4 regions of the Enterobacter sp. ECC-219 genome follow, and region 1 is predicted to be linked to each of the others. Evidence: predicted binding sites of a transcription regulator. Region 1 holds the regulator's gene; each other region holds the start of a gene.

Region 1 (4,214 bases):
TGCATGGTGTTCAGATGTCCCAGCACACGCTGCAAATGCTGCTCCAGCGTGCTCATCGGCCCGTAGGTTAACGTCTCCGGCGCTTCCAGAATGTTTGAGTCGCCCGATTCGCCCGGCGCGTCATACTCCAGACGCTGCTGACACCTCTGCAACGCAATTTCACACGACTGCAAATAGCGCTGCGCCAGACCCGGCGTCAGCATCGTGTGCTCGCGCGCCAGCGTCGTCATGGCGTTGATATGCTCGACGATAAACTGGCTGTGCGTCACCCACAGCTTCATATCCGCCAGATAATGTGAATTAAAGCCCGGCTCCTGCATCGCCTGATTCAGCGAGTTAAAGAGGGCGTTATGCGCCTGGTTGACCTTCATACGTTCGTAGGCAAGCGGGGAAGGCTGCGGATCGTCGCTCAGGATCAGACGAATGGCCTGCTGATCGGCCTCCAGCGCGTCGTGGGCGTTTTGCCTCAGCAGCCCGCTCTGCCACTGTGGCCACAGCCAGACCATACCGCCAAAGGCGATCAGGCAGCCAATCAGCGTGTCGATCAGGCGGGCAACGATGAACTGTTCGCCGTTAAGCGTAAGCAGTTGCAGGGTATATACCGCCGTTACCGTAAAGCCCACCATCGCCCAGCCGTAGTTTTTGCGAATGATTAGATAGCTCACCAGGGTGATAGCCAGCATGCCCGCCAGGGTATAGCCCTCGGGCACGTGAAAGTGCAGCGTCACGCCTGCAATAATCAGCCCCGCCATCGTGCCGCCCGCCCGGTGCAGAATGCGCACCCGCGTGGCGCCATAGCCGTTCTGGGTGACAAACAGCACGGTCATTAAGATCCAGTAGGGTTTCGGCAGGTGCAGCGCCATGCCCATCAGGCTGGCGATACTGAGCATGACGCTAATTCGTGCGGCGTTGCGCAGGGCGGACGATTTAAGAGAAAGATAGCTTTTGAGCGCCGGCAGCAGCGGCAGACGTTTTTGTTTATCCGCCATCAGGTCGCGGGGATAAAGCGGTCGCTGGGTGCGCAGCACGCGGGCGATGCGGCTGAAGTGCCAGGCGGCAAACTGGCCGACCGGATTTTCCGGGTGCTGACGGGCAATTTTCTCCAGCGCGCCGAGCTGTTTGTCCATGTTAAAGCGCGTGGGGTAGCGGTGATAAAGTATATCGTCAGCCAGCACCCGCAGGCGCGCGGAGACGGTCTGCGCGTTCCAGCGAATCACCGCTTCGGCATGGCTGCGCTCAACCAGCTTTTGCACCTCCTGCGGGTGATGAAGGCTAACGGAGATATGCTCCTGAAGGTCCAGCCCCACCTGGAAGGTACGCAGCAGCCGTTTGTACTCGTGGTTCTTGTTTGCGGCGAGCATATGCAGCTGCTGATAGCACTGGCTTATCAAATCCACCACTTTTTGCTGGCGCGTCAGCAGCGGCGGTAAGGATTTTTCCGGATCGGTATGCTGGGTGAGCAGGGTGTATTTGGCTTCGCAGTAATCCGCAAGCTGCACGTAGAGCAGGCTCAGAGATTCTCGCAGCGGCTGCTCTCGCCATAGCCAGAACCAGAACCAGTTAAACAGCCCGTACCACAGCGTGCCGAGGGCGTAGATCAGCAGCGGCTCCCACACGGGCATATTCCCGGCGAGGCTCAGGGTAAAGATGGCCGCAATGAGTGACGCTGGAAGCAGGCGAGCGTGCAGCGAGCTGATTTCCGCCGTGACGCCGAGGGTCATCGCCAGCACGGTCAGGATCAGTGGCAGGGGAATATCGCGAGCCAGTAACAGCTGCACCGCGAGGCTACAGCCTGCAAACAGGCAGCCACCGATAATCAGGCGTTTGAAAAAGCGCTTATGCGGCGTGTCCAGACCGGCGATGTTGCAGCAGGCGGGCACGAGGGAAAACAGCAGGCCCTGCTGAAGATGACCTAGGAGCAGGCCCACGGCCACAGGAAGACACAACACCAGCGTTTGTCGCAGTGCGTAGTTAACTTCCGGGTGATAGATCAGCCTGCGCCACATGGGGAAAAGAGACAAAAACGGCGTGACACCTCGCGATGGCACGCCGTTTAAGCAGGATTAACGGGTTCCGTAAACCACGATGGTTTTACCGTGGGCGGAGATCAGGTTTTGATCTTCCAGCATTTTCAGAATACGGCCCACTGTTTCACGGGAGCAACCAACGATCTGACCAATTTCCTGACGGGTAATTTTAATTTGCATGCCGTCCGGGTGGGTCATAGCGTCTGGCTGTTTCGCCAGGTTCAGCAGGGTTTGCGCGATACGGCCGGTCACGTCCAGGAAGGCGAGGTTACCCACTTTCTCTGACGTCACCTGCAGACGGCGCGCCATCTGGGAAGAAAGACGCATCAGGATGTCAGGGTTTACCTGAATCAGCTGACGGAATTTCTTGTAAGAAATTTCAGCCACTTCACATGCTGTCTTTGCACGAACCCAGGCGCTACGTTCCTGGCCTTCTTCAAACAGGCCCAGTTCACCGATAAAATCGCCCTGGTTCAGATAAGAAAGGATCATCTCTTTCCCTTCCTCATCTTTGATCAGCACTGCCACCGAGCCTTTGACGATGTAATACAACGTTTCCGCTTTTTCACCCTGGTGAATCAGCGTGCTCTTCGATGGGTACTTATGAATGTGGCAATGAGACAAGAACCATTCGAGAGTCGGGTCTGTTTGCGGTTTGCCAAGCACCATGCGCTGTTATCCTCTGTTATAAGCTGTCACCAGAGTCATCAGATGCATCCGGACTCTGGGGTTGCAATCGAATTCTTACCCATACCCTGGGAAGTCGGCTGTCGTAACGTTTCGCAGCCAGTAAAGTTTGATGTCCTCTGCATACATGTGTAACGTCAATGTATTACTGTAGCATCCTGAGTGTTTTAGCATAGCTTTCGCCGCGTGTCTCCTGGTGTCTCGCTTCAGCATGATGCAGGTCGCCTTCCATTGCGAGAAATGTAACGCACGCGTAATCTGTCACCAAAAATGCAACGTTGGAGTTAATGAATATGCAAGCGCGCGTGAAGTGGGTTGAAGGTTTAACGTTCCTGGGGGAGTCCGCGTCAGGACACCAGATTTTGATGGATGGTAACTCCGGCGATAAAGCGCCGAGCCCAATGGAAATGGTGCTGATGGCGGCAGGTGGATGCAGCGCGATTGACGTGGTGTCGATTCTGCAAAAAGGTCGTCATGACGTAACGGATTGCGAGGTTAAACTCACCTCAGAACGTCGCGAAGAGGCGCCACGCCTGTTCACCCACATTAATCTGCACTTTGTTGTCACCGGGAAAGCGCTGAAAGACGCGGCGGTTTCACGCGCGGTGGACCTGTCTGCGGAGAAGTACTGCTCTGTGGCGCTAATGCTGGAGAAAGCGGTAAAAATTACGCATTCGTATGAAGTGATTGAGGTGTGATTCACGGGGCATCGTGCGTGTTGATGCCCTCACCCTAACCCTCTCCCACGGGGAGAGGGAACATCTTTACGCGATCTGCTTCCCTTCCATCAACCGCTGAACCAGCGGCGTCATGATGAGCTCCATTGCCAGCCCCATTTTTCCACCCGGCACCACTAACGTATTCATGTGCGAAATAAACGAGCCCTGCAGCATCGCCAGCAGCCAGGGGTAATCAATGCCTTCAAGATTGCGGAAGTGGATCACCACAAAGCTCTCGTCCAGCGACGGGATGCTTTTCGCCGCGAACGGATTGGAGGTGTCCACCGTCGGCACGCGCTGGAAGTTAATGTGGGTGCGGGAGAACTGTGGCGTGAGGTAATTGATGTAGTCTTCCATGGAGCGCACCACGGAGTCCATCACCGCCTCGCGCGAATGGCCGCGCTCGCTCATGTCACGCGTTAGCTTCTGGATCCACTCCAGGTTAACGATAGGGACCACCCCGACCAGCAGATCCACGTGGCGCGCCACGTCGTGCTGAGGCGTAACCACGCCGCCGTGCAATCCTTCATAAAATAATACATCGGTGGGTTCCGGCAGCGGTTGCCAGGGGGTAAAGGTGCCTGGTACCTGGTTCCAGGGTACGGCTTCATCGTAGGTGTGAAGATACTTTCGGGACTGCCCGGTACCGCTCTGCCCGTATTCGCGGAAGGTTTGCTCCAGCAGACCGAAATCATTGGCTTCCGGGCCGAAGTAGCTGATGTGTTTACCCAGATCGCGCGCCTTGCGGATCGCCATGTCCATCTCCGGACGCGTATAGCGG
Region 2 (4,214 bases), 2.1 Mb from region 1:
ACCCGTATCATTGCGCGCTTTACGTACGATAAAAGTGAACGCCATGACTCAAACGTTTATCCCCGGCAAAGACGCCGCTCTGGAAGATTCCATCGCTCGCTTCCAGCAGAAACTGACCGACCTGGGCTTTAACATCGAAGAAGCCTCCTGGCTCAACCCGGTGCCTCACGTCTGGTCCGTGCACATTCGCGACAAAGACTGCGCGCTCTGCTTTACCAACGGTAAAGGCGCGACGAAAAAAGCGGCACTGGCCTCTGCGTTGGGTGAGTATTTTGAGCGTCTGTCCACCAACTATTTCTTTGCTGACTTCTGGCTGGGTGAAACCATCGCCAACGGTCCTTTCGTTCACTATCCGAACGAAAAATGGTTCCCACTGACCGAAGACGACGAACTGCCGGAAGGGATCCTCGATCAACGCCTGCGCGCTTTCTACGATCCAGAAAACGAACTGACTGCCAGCATGCTGATCGATCTGCAGTCGGGTAACGAAGATCGCGGTATCTGCGCCCTGCCGTTCACCCGTCAGTCTGACGAGCAGACCGTTTATATTCCGATGAACATCGTCGGCAACCTGTATGTGTCCAACGGCATGTCCGCCGGTAACACCCGCAACGAAGCGCGCGTGCAGGGCCTGTCTGAGGTGTTCGAGCGTCACATTAAAAACCGCATCATCGCTGAATCCATCAGCCTGCCGGAGATCCCGGCGGACGTTCTGGCGCGCTACCCGGGCGTGGTGGAATCCATCGCGAAGCTGGAAGCGGAAGGTTTCCCAATCTTTGCCTACGACGGCTCGCTGGGCGGTAAATATCCGGTTATCTGCGTCGTGCTGTTTAACCCGACTAACGGCACTTGCTTTGCCTCCTTCGGCGCGCATCCTGACTTCGGTGTGGCGCTGGAGCGTACCGTGACCGAGCTGCTGCAGGGCCGTAGCCTGAAAGATCTCGACGTGTTTACCCCGCCAACGTTTGACGATGAAGAAGTGGCCGAGCATACCAACCTCGAAACCCACTTCATCGACTCCAGCGGTTTGATCTCCTGGGATATGTTCAAGCAGGACGCGGACTATCCGTTCGTGGACTGGAGCTTTGCCGGTACCACGGAAGAAGAGTTCGCCACGCTGATGGCAATCTTCAACGCCGAAGATCAGGAAGTCTACATTGCCGACTACGAACACCTGGGCGTTTACGCGTGCCGCATCATCGTGCCCGGCATGTCCGACATCTATCCGGCGGAAGATTTGTGGCTGGCTAACAACAGCATGGGCGCGCACCTGCGTGAGACCCTGCTGTCCCTGCCGGGCAGCGAGTGGGAGAAAGAAGATTATCTCAACCTGATCGCCCAGCTGGACGATGAGGGCCACGATGATTTTACCCGCGTGCGCGAACTGCTGGGTCTGGCGACCGGGAAAGACAACGGCTGGTACACCCTGCGCATCGGCGAACTAAAAGCGATGCTGGCGCTGGCGGGCGGCGATCTGGATCAGGCCCTGGCCTGGACCGAATGGACCATGGAGTTTAACCAGTCGGTCTTCTCCGCCGAGCGCACCAACTATTACCGCTGCCTGCAAACCCTGTTGCTGCTTGCACAGGAAGACGATCGCGAGCCACTGCAGTACCTGAACGCTTTCGTACGTATGTACGGTGCTGAAGCGGTTGAAGCCGCCAGCGCGGCGCTGAGCGGTGAAGAGCCGTTCTACGGTCTGCAGGCAGTTGACAGCGATCTGAAAGCCTTTCCGGCGCATCAGTCTCTGCTGAAGGCCTATGAGAAGCTGCAGAAAGCAAAAGCCGCTTACTGGTCAAAATAAGCGCACATAACATTAACAGCAGTAGGCGTATTCAATCGTCTGGGCTATATTACGGGGCAATTTCATTGCCCCGTTTTTTATTCTCTTCGGCAATGATTATTGATTGTAATAATAAAGTTAAACATGGGTAAATATAATAATATTTGCCTGGGCTTTATTGTTACTTTTTATGGTAAATACCCCATATTAATTAACTGTTTCGAAGGGGGCCGAACGAAAAAATTCAACTCTTTTCATAACTTTTAAAATTTATTTTTATACGGATAATCAAATACTTACTCCGCATTTGTTGTAAAACCATACACACTGCGGGCCTATAAGCCAGGCGAGATATGATCTATATCAATTTCTCTTCTATAATGCTTTGTTAGTATCTCGTCGCCGACTTAATAAAGAGAGAGTTAGTGTGAAAGCTGACAACCCTTTTGATCTTTTACTCCCCGCCGCGATGGCAAAAGTTGCCGAAGAAGCGGGTGTCTATAAAGCAACGAAACACCCGATGAAGACGTTCTATCTGGCGATCACCGCAGGTGTGTTCATCTCAATCGCTTTCGTCTTCTACATCACCGCCACCACCGGTACTGCCGGAATGCCTTTCGGCATAGCTAAACTGATTGGCGGCATTTGCTTCTCACTGGGCCTGATTCTCTGCGTCATCTGCGGCGCCGACCTCTTCACCTCAACGGTGCTGATTGTCGTGGCAAAGGCCAGCGGAAGAATTACCTGGGGTCAACTGGCGCGCAACTGGCTTAACGTCTACGTTGGTAACCTGATTGGCTGTCTGCTCTTTGTTCTGTTGATGTGGCTCTCTGGCGAGTATATGACCGCCAACGGCGGCTGGGGCCTTAACGTCCTGCAGACCGCCGACCACAAAATGCATCACACATTTATCGAAGCCGTTGCTCTCGGCATCCTCGCAAACCTGATGGTCTGCCTGGCGGTCTGGATGAGCTACTCGGGTCGTAGCCTGATGGATAAAGCCATGATTATGGTTCTGCCGGTTGCGATGTTTGTTGCCAGCGGCTTTGAGCACAGTATTGCGAATATGTTCATGATCCCGATGGGGATTGTTATCCGCAACTTTGCAAGCCCGGAGTTCTGGACCGCAGTTGGTTCATCCCCGGAAAGTTTCTCTCACCTGACTATTATGAATTTCATTACTGATAACCTGATCCCCGTCACTATCGGGAACATTATCGGTGGGGGTCTGTTAGTTGGGTTGACATACTGGGTCATTTACCTGCGTGGCGACGATCATCATTGATGGTTTTCTCAGGCAGTAAATAAAAAATCCACTTAAGAAGGTAGGTGTTACATGTCCGAGCTTAATGAAAAGTTAGCCACAGCCTGGGAAGGTTTTGCGAAAGGTGACTGGCAGAATGAAGTAAACGTCCGCGACTTCATTCAGAAAAACTATACCCCGTATGAAGGTGACGAATCCTTCCTGGCTGGCGCAACTGATGCGACCACCAAGCTGTGGGACAGCGTAATGGAAGGCGTTAAACTGGAAAACCGCACTCACGCGCCAGTTGATTTTGACACCTCCGTTGCTTCCACCATCACTTCTCACGATGCTGGCTACATCAACAAAGCCCTTGAGAAAATCGTTGGTCTGCAGACTGAAGCACCACTGAAACGCGCAATCATCCCGTTCGGTGGTATCAAAATGGTTGAAGGTTCCTGCAAAGCGTATAACCGCGAGCTGGACCCAATGCTGAAAAAAATCTTCACCGAATACCGCAAAACCCACAACCAGGGCGTATTCGATGTTTACACCAAAGACATTCTGAACTGCCGTAAATCTGGCGTTCTGACGGGTCTGCCAGATGCATATGGTCGTGGTCGTATCATCGGTGACTACCGTCGCGTTGCGCTGTACGGCATCGACTTCCTGATGAAAGACAAGTACGCGCAGTTTGTTTCCCTGCAGTCCGATCTGGAAAACGGCGTAAACCTGGAAGCGACTATCCGTCTGCGTGAAGAAATTGCTGAACAGCACCGCGCGCTGGGTCAGATCAAAGAGATGGCTGCGAAATACGGCTGCGATATCTCTGGTCCTGCAACCAACGCTCAGGAAGCTATCCAGTGGACCTACTTCGGCTACCTGGCTGCGGTTAAGTCTCAGAACGGTGCAGCAATGTCCTTCGGTCGCGTGTCTACCTTCCTGGATGCGTACATCGAACGTGACCTGAAAGCAGGCAAAATCACCGAGCAAGACGCTCAGGAAATGATTGACCACCTGGTCATGAAACTGCGTATGGTTCGCTTCCTGCGTACCCCTGAATACGATGAACTGTTCTCTGGTGACCCAATCTGGGCAACAGAATCAATCGGTGGTATGGGCGTTGACGGCCGTACGCTGGTTACCAAAAACAGCTTCCGCTTCCTGAACACCCTGTACACCATGGGT
Region 3 (4,214 bases), 2.4 Mb from region 1:
TTTACGTTTGTTAATCTCTCGGTGTACAACCATTTCTGGCGGCGTAAGGGGCTGAACAAAACGTGGAAAGATCGGTTCCACTATTTCCTGCTGCCAATCATTGGTGCCGTAACGGTCGGCGTGCTGTGGATAAATCTTGAAGCGACGTCCCTGACGCTTGGCCTCATCTGGGCGGCGCTGGGGGTCCTTTACCTGGCATGGCTAACGCGCCGTTTCCGAAAACCGCCTCCGCAGTTTAAAGCCGGTAAGATAGAGCAGGCCTGGGATTCCTGAACGTGAAACGGCACCAGTACGCTGGTGCCGTTTATCTGGAGCGCTCTTCTTACCGGGCATCAGCCCGCAAGCTTATTATCTCAAACGTTTGTGAAGACTTCCCCCCACCAGCAGCGCCGCGCACAGCATCAGCGCGATAAACCCGCCCACGCCGTTCCAGCCGTAGTTGTGCCAGAACACGCCCCCGAGGGTCCCGGCGATGCTGGAACCCAGGTAATAGCTAAACAGATACAGCGACGATGCCTGCCCTTTGGCACGACGCGCGCGCGGGCCAATCCAGCTGCTGGCGACCGAGTGTGCGGCGAAGAACCCTGCGGAGAAGAGCAGCATTCCGGCAAAAATCAGCCACAGGGAGGTGAAGAGCGTCAGCAGCAGGCCGACCAGCATCACCACCGTGAAGAACAGCATGACCGGGCCGCGGCCGAAGCGCGCGGTCATCGCCCCGGCTTTCGGCGAGCTCCACGTGCCGGTGAGATAGGCCACGGAAAGCAAACCTACAACGGCCTGGTTCAGATGCCACGGCGAGAGCATCAGGCGATAGCCAATATAGTTAAACAGCGTCACGAAGGAGCCCATCAGCAGGAATCCCATCAGAAATAGTCGCGGTAAACCTTTGTCGCGCCAGTGCAGGCGGAAGTTGATAAACAGCGTTTTCGGCCGCAGAGAGGTCGGGCGGAAATGGCGCGATTCCGGCAGGATTTTCCAGAACATCAGGGCTGATGCCAGCGCAAAACACCCGATTACCGCCAGCGCAATACGCCAGTTAAAGAAGTCCGTGAAGACCCCGCTCAGCAGGCGTCCGCTCATGCCGCCAATCGAGTTCCCGCTGATGTAGAGCCCCATCGAGAAGGCAACAAAGCTCGGGTGGATCTCCTCGCTGAGGTAGGTCATTCCGACCGCCGCCACGCCGCTGAGCGAGAGCCCAATCAGCGCGCGCATCACCAGAATACCGTGCCAGCTGGTCATCATGGTCGAGAGTAACGTGCAGACCGAGGCCAGCATCAGGGCGGTTACCATCACCGGTTTACGGCCAATGGCGTCGGACAGCGGCCCGGTAAAGAGCAGGCCAATCGCCAGCATGCCGGTAGAAACAGACAGTGAAACGCTGCTGCTGGCAGGCGATACGCCAAACTCATGAGAGAGAACGGGCAGGATCGGCTGAACGCAATAGAGCAGGGCAAATGTTGCCAGACCGGCGGAGAAGAGCGCCAGCGTGACGCGCATAAACTGGGGGGTACCACGTTTAATGAACTGGACCGGCTGCGGTGCTGCGGGTAAATCATTGATATCTCTTGCCGGATCGATATCAATAGTAGTTGTACGACTCACACAGTTTCCTTGCTTAAACATCCCCGTGATTTCGGGTGACGGGTATGACCACCTGTTCAGGGTAGGAAAATGTAAATATTCTGTCTAATATATTAATAATCTCAAATGATACCTTAAAAATATGAATATCGAGCTGCGTCATCTTCGCTACTTTGTCGCCGTCGCTGAGGAGCTGCATTTTGGTCGCGCGGCGGCGCGGCTTAATATCTCTCAGCCACCCTTAAGCCAGCAGATTCAGATCCTGGAACAGCAGGTCGGGGCGCGCCTTCTGGCCCGCACCAACCGCAGCGTGAGCCTGACGGCGGCGGGGAAGCAGTTTCTGATCGACAGCCGACAAATCCTGAGCATGGTCGATGACGCCGCCGCCCGGGCGGAACGGCTCTATCTCGGGGAAGCCGGAGAGCTGCGAATCGGGTTTACCTCGTCCGCGCCGTTTATCAGCGCCGTCTCGCAGACGCTCTCGTCATTCCGCCGTCATTTTCCGGATGTGCATATTCAGACGCGCGAAATTAATACCCGCGAGCAGATTGCGCCGCTGAATGAAGGTGCGCTCGATCTGGGGCTGATGCGTAATACCCAGCTGCCGGACACGCTGGCGTGGGAGGTGATCCTGCGCGAACCGCTGATGGCCATGATCCCGCTCGATCACCCGCTGGCGTCGCGTCCGGCGGTCTCGCTGGCAGAGCTGGCAAAAGAGCCGTTTGTCTTTTTTGACCCGCAGGTCGGAACGGGTCTGTATGATGATATTCTGGGGCTGATGCGCCGCTACGATCTGGCGCCGGTCATTACCCAGGAAGTGGGAGAGGCGATGACCATTATTGGCCTGGTTGCCGCCGGGCTGGGCGTGTCGATACTCCCGGCCTCCTTTAAGCGGGTACAGCTGCGCGAAATGCGCTGGGTTGCCATTGCCGAAGAGGATGCCGTTTCGGAGATGTGGCTGGTGTGGTCAAAACATCGCGAACAGAGTCATGCTGCGCAGCGCTTCAAACAGCAGTTAATCCAGGCCTCCGCAGCCTGATTTTTCCCGGGAAAACGGGTAAAAATGTGCGGTAAATCACATGGCTAAGTAAATATTTGACGACACCCATGGAAGTGCTTCACCATAGCCAATAGTTTATTTCGAAGCTCGAAAATAAGGGAGTACGAGGTGGTTGCTGATAGTCAGCCAGGGCATATTGATCAGATTAAGCAGACCAATGCTGGCGCGGTGTATCGCCTGATTGATCAGCTTGGCCCGGTTTCGCGTATCGATCTGTCGCGCCTGGCACAGCTGGCACCTGCCAGTATCACCAAGATTGTCCGCGAAATGCTGGAAGCGCACCTGGTTCAGGAGACGGAAATTCAGGAGCCGGGCAGCCGTGGCCGTCCGGCGGTCGGGCTGGTGGTTGAGACGGAAGCCTGGCACTACCTCTCACTGCGCATTAGCCGCGGAGAGATCTTCCTTGCGCTGCGCGATCTCAGCAGCAAGCTGGTGGTGGAAGACCGGCTTGAGCTACCGCTCAATGCCGAGGAACCGCTCCTTGACGCGATTGTCTCGCACATCGATCGCTTCTTTATCCGCCATCAGCAGCGGCTTGAGCGCCTGACGGCGATTGCCATCACCATGCCGGGAATTATTGATACCGAAAACGGCATTGTGCACCGCATGCCGTTTTACGACGACGTCAAAGAGATGCCGCTGGGTGAGGTGCTGAAAAACCATACCGGCGTGCCGGTCTATATTCAGCACGACATCAGCGCCTGGACGATGGCGGAAGCGCTGTTTGGCGCGTCTCGCGGTGCGCGGGACGTCATTCAGGTGGTCATCGACCATAACGTCGGGGCGGGGGTGATCACCGATGGTCGGCTTCTCCACGCCGGAAGCAGCAGCCTGGTGGAAATCGGCCACACCCAGGTCGACCCGTACGGTAAGCGCTGCTACTGCGGGAATCACGGTTGTCTGGAGACGATTGCCAGCGTGGAAAGCGTGCTGGAACTGGCGCAGGTACGGCTCAGTCAGTCCATGAGCTCCTCGCTGCACGGACAGCCCTTAACGGTGGACTCCCTCTGCGCCGCCGCGCGCCAGGGCGATCTGCTGGCGAAGGACATCATTACCGGAGTGGGGAATAACGTTGGCCGCATTCTGGCTATCATGGTGAACCTCTTCAACCCGCAAAAAATCCTGATTGGCTCACCGCTCAGCCAGGCGGCGGAGATTCTTTTTCCGGCGATTACGGCCTGTATTCAGCAGCAGTCGCTTCCCGCCTACAGCAAAAATATTGCGGTAGAAAGCACCCAGTTTTCCAACCAGGGAACGATGGCCGGCGCGGCGCTGGTCAAAGATGCTATGTACAACGGCTCGCTGCTTATCCGCCTGTTACAGGGTTAACTCTTTTTTGCAGATGTAAGAAAAATTGCGCTATCTCAAGCCGGGTAGCGCACGCATCCCGTAGACTTCCTCCACTGAATTATTTACCTGGTTTATATTTTCGAAGCATACCCAAGAGGTGGAGTGAGTCATGCTTAAGCGTTTCTTTGTTACTGGTACAGATACCTCTGTCGGCAAGACCGTCGTATCCCGCGCGTTGCTGCAGGCGCTGGCAGCAAGCGGTAGACGCGTTGCAGGGTTCAAA
Region 4 (4,214 bases), 1.2 Mb from region 1:
TTTAACTGCGTGTCGTTATACGCTTTCCACCATTCATTTTTCGGCCAGTCCGCATGACGAAGTTGGGTATTAACGGAAGCGGCTGTCGTTTGCATTTTGATTGGCGACACCGTGGAATGTTCCGGTGCGCACGCAGCCAGCATAAAAATAAGGGGAGCACTCAGAGATAAAATAAGAAAACGTTTCATTACGCCATGCACTCAAAAAAATAAAGGCGCAACTTACGCTTGATGACGTTCCATTTTTTAGTAACGCGTGGCAATCCGCAAATTGTCATACACTTACATAATCGGCAAAATATTCACTGTGTGAATTATTTATATTTAAATATAAATGCCAATTATTTTGTCTGTATAACCCGCGCAATATCAGCCGACGTTTGCAGCGTACGGATCTCCTGAAATAACCCCAGCGCTTCGCTGTACTCTTTGCGTAAATAACTCAGCCACTGTTTAATTCGCGCGACGTGATACAAACCGGTGTCGCCCTGCTTTTCCAGACGGCTGTATTTTTGCAGCAGCGTGACGACGTCTGCCCACGGCATCCGCGGCTCGTTATATTTCACTACACGGCTGAGGTTCGGCACGTTCAGCGCACCGCGGCCAATCATCACCGCATCACAGCCGGTAGCGTTCAGGCATGCCTGCGCGCTCTCGTAATCCCAGATTTCACCATTGGCGATCACCGGAATGGTGAGGCGTTTGCGGATCTCACCGATCGCCTGCCAGTTAATGCGCTCGGCTTTGTAGCCATCGTCTTTGGTGCGGCCATGCACCACCAGCTCGGTGGCCCCGGCCTGCTGCACCGCATCGGCGATTTCAAACTGCCGCGCGTCGCTGTCCCACCCCAGACGCACCTTAACCGTCACCGGCAAATGCGAAGGCACGGCCTCACGCATCGCCTTCGCGCCGCGGTAAATCAGCTCAGGATCTTTCAGCAAGGTCGCCCCGCCGCCGCTGCCGTTGACCAGCTTCGACGGACAGCCGCAGTTGAGATCCACCCCGTAAGAGCCCAGCTCAACCGCGCGGGCAGCGTTTTCCGCCAGCCACTCAGGATACTGGCCGAGCAGCTGAATACGCACCAGCGTGCCGGAAGAGGTCCGGCTCTGGTTGTGCAGCTCGGGGCACAGGCGGTAGAAGGATTTTACCGGCAACAGCATATCGACCACGCGCAGAAACTCCGTCACGCAGAGATCGTAATCGTTCACCTCGGTCAGAAGCTCGCGCACGAGGGAGTCGAGCACGCCTTCCATTGGAGCCAGTAAAACACGCATAGCAGTACCTGTGAAAAAAGACGCGCTATAGTATCTGCTCTGTTTGTGTGTGGAAAGCCCGACGTTCCATTCCGGAATGTCTGGTATGCTCAAATTTCATGATGTGATCCGTGGCACATTTTTAGGTTTAATTGTATGATGAATGCGTTTCAGCAAGGACTATCACCATGAGCAAATCATTGAACATTATCTGGCAATATCTGCGCGCATTCGTCCTGATTTACGCCTGCCTGTATGCCGGGATTTTCATCGCGTCGCTGCTGCCCATCACCATTCCCGGCAGCATTATCGGCATGCTAATCCTCTTTGTTTTGCTGGCGCTGCAAATCCTGCCCGCAAAATGGGTCAACCCCAGCTGCTTCGTCCTCATTCGCTATATGGCGCTGCTTTTCGTGCCAATCGGCGTCGGGGTTATGCAGTATTTTGATTTGCTCAAAGCCCAGTTCGGCCCGATTGTGGTCTCATGCGCGGTCAGTACGCTGGTGGTTTTCCTGGTGGTGAGCTGGAGTTCGCATCTGGTGCATGGCGAACGCAACGTGATCGGGGAGAAAACAAAAAAATGATGGCTAATATCTGGTGGTCGCTGCCGCTAACCCTGGCGGTGTTCTTCGCCGCGCGCAAGCTTGCCGCACGTTTCAAAATGCCGTTGCTGAACCCGCTGCTGGTGGCGATGGTGGTCATTATTCCGTTCCTGCTGCTCACCGGCATTCCTTATGAACGCTACTTTGCCGGCAGCAAAATTTTAAACGACCTGCTGCAGCCTGCCGTTGTGGCGCTCGCCTTTCCTTTATATGAGCAGCTCCACCAGATCCGCGCCCGCTGGAAATCCATCATTACCATCTGTTTTGTGGGCAGCCTGGTGGCGATGATCACCGGCACGTCGGTAGCGCTTTTGATGGGGGCCTCGCCGCAGATTGCCGCCTCGATTCTGCCAAAATCGGTGACCACACCTATCGCGATGGCTGTCGGTGGCAGCCTGGGCGGGATCCCGGCCATCAGCGCGATGTGCGTCATTTTCGTCGGTATTCTCGGTGCGGTGTTTGGTCACACCCTGCTGAACGGGATGCGTATTCATACTAAAGCGGCACGGGGACTGTCGATGGGGACCGCCTCCCACGCCCTGGGCACTGCCCGCTGCGCGGAACTGGATTATCAGGAAGGGGCGTTTAGCTCGCTGGCTCTGGTGATCTGCGGGATTATCACCTCCCTGCTGGCCCCGTTCATTTTCCCGCTGATTCTGGCGGTGATGGGCTAAAATTTGCGATGCGTCGCGCAAATTTCATTTTGATTTCATAAGTTGCATACATAATGAGAAGTGGATCACATATAAAGCCCTAACGGCTCCGTAAACTACCGATCCATTAACCTTTATGAGGCAAACGCCATGCACCCACGTTTTCAAGCTGCCTTCGCCCAGCTTGCAGAGAATTTGCAGTCAGCCCTTGCTCCCGTTCTGGCAGATGCACACTTCCCCGCCCTGCTGACCGCGGAGCAGGTCACGGTGCTGAAACAGGCAACGGGACTGGACGAAGACGCGCTGGCTTTCGCACTGCTTCCCCTGGCTGCCGCCTGCGCGCGGGCCGATCTCTCCCACTTTAACGTCGGGGCCATTGCGCGCGGAATCAGCGGTACCTGGTACTTCGGCGGCAATATGGAGTTCCTGGGCGCGACCATGCAGCAGACCGTTCACGCCGAGCAGAGCGCCATCAGCCACGCCTGGCTGCGCGGTGAGAAAGCCCTGAGCGCCATTACCGTTAACTACACCCCCTGCGGCCACTGCCGTCAGTTTATGAACGAGCTGAACAGCGGGCTGCAGCTGCGCATCAACCTGCCGGGACGCGCGCCGCACACGCTGGGCGATTACCTGCCTGACGCCTTTGGCCCGAAAGATCTGGAGATCAAAACGTTGCTGATGGACGAGCAGGATCACGGTTTCGCCCTGTCCGGCGATGACCTGAACCAGGCGGCCATTCGCGCGGCGAACAAAAGCCACACGCCTTACAGCAAGTCCCCGAGCGGCGTGGCGCTGCAGTGCCGCGACGGCCGTATCTTCACCGGCAGCTATGCGGAAAATGCCGCGTTTAACCCAACGCTGCCGCCGCTGCAGGGCGCGCTCAACCTGCTGAGCCTGAACGGCTACGATTATCCGGACATTCAGCGCGCCATTCTGGCCGAAAAAGCCGATGCGCCACTGATCCAGTGGGATGCCACCGCCGCGACGCTCAAGGCGTTAGGCTGCACGACGATCGACCGCGTCCTGCTGGCATAAACCTTCCGGCGGACAGAAATGTCCGCCACGTTGCTGAAAAACCCCTCAGTTGAGTCGCTGTTTCTTGCGCTAACCAGGCGGGTAAAGTAGCCTGAGTTAAATTTCATCCACGAACGAGCCATCTCCATGTTAAAGCGCGTTTTTTACAGCCTGTCTGTCCTGGTCGGCATACTGCTGTTTATCGTGCTGGGTCTCGACCGCTGGATGAGCTGGAAAACCGCCCCCTACATCTTTGACGATCTGCAGGACCTGCCCTATCGTCAGGTTGGCGTGGTGCTCGGCACCGCCAAGTATTACCGCACCGGGGTGATCAACCAGTACTACCGCTACCGCATTCAGGGCGCGCTGAACGCCTACAATAGCGGCAAGGTAAACTACCTGCTGCTAAGCGGCGATAACGCCCTGCAAAGCTATAACGAGCCGGTGACAATGCGGAAGGATTTGATTGCCGCTGGCGTCGATCCTGCCGATATCGTGCTCGACTACGCCGGATTCCGCACCCTGGACTCCATCGTGCGTACGCGCAAAGTCTTCGACACCAACGACTTCATCATCATCACTCAGCGCTTCCACTGCGAGCGAGCGCTGTTTATCGCGCTGCATATGGGCATTCAGGCGCAGTGTTATGCCGTGCCGTCGCCAAAAGATATGCTGAGCGTGCGCGTCCGCGAG

Evidence for each region. The regulator CRP, encoded in region 1, controls carbon source genes, mostly activating them, when cyclic AMP is high. The targets are predictions, from matches to a motif close to ATGTGANNNNNNTCACAT.
Region 2: the regulator CRP is predicted to act here: its motif matches at 2,135-2,152, upstream of focA (formate transporter FocA).
Region 3: the regulator CRP is predicted to act here: its motif matches at 2,645-2,662, upstream of mlc (sugar metabolism global transcriptional regulator Mlc).
Region 4: the regulator CRP is predicted to act here: its motif matches at 1,375-1,392, upstream of V1603_RS19230 (CidA/LrgA family protein).

Annotation. Positions count from the first base shown of each region.
Region 1 covers NZ_CP143680.1:208,856-213,069, reverse strand. The annotation lists gene V1603_RS01155 (YccS/YhfK family putative transporter) at 1-2,006, opposite strand, end outside; gene crp (cAMP-activated global transcriptional regulator CRP) at 2,064-2,696, opposite strand; gene V1603_RS01145 (OsmC family protein) at 3,008-3,412, shown strand; gene V1603_RS01140 (phosphoribulokinase) at 3,479-4,214, opposite strand, start outside.
Region 2 covers NZ_CP143680.1:2,312,840-2,317,053, reverse strand. The annotation lists gene ycaO (30S ribosomal protein S12 methylthiotransferase accessory factor YcaO) at 44-1,804, shown strand; gene focA (formate transporter FocA) at 2,211-3,068, shown strand; gene pflB (formate C-acetyltransferase) at 3,120-4,214, shown strand, end outside.
Region 3 covers NZ_CP143680.1:2,875,251-2,879,464, forward strand. The annotation lists gene V1603_RS13675 (APC family permease) at 1-273, shown strand, start outside; gene V1603_RS13680 (MFS transporter) at 349-1,602, opposite strand; gene V1603_RS13685 (LysR family transcriptional regulator) at 1,724-2,620, shown strand; gene mlc (sugar metabolism global transcriptional regulator Mlc) at 2,750-3,970, shown strand; gene bioD (dethiobiotin synthase) at 4,101-4,214, shown strand, end outside.
Region 4 covers NZ_CP143680.1:4,046,526-4,050,739, forward strand. The annotation lists gene mdtQ (multidrug resistance outer membrane protein MdtQ) at 1-188, opposite strand, end outside; gene dusC (tRNA dihydrouridine(16) synthase DusC) at 341-1,273, opposite strand; gene V1603_RS19230 (CidA/LrgA family protein) at 1,441-1,836, shown strand; gene V1603_RS19235 (CidB/LrgB family autolysis modulator) at 1,833-2,528, shown strand; gene cdd (cytidine deaminase) at 2,658-3,542, shown strand; gene sanA (outer membrane permeability protein SanA) at 3,669-4,214, shown strand, end outside.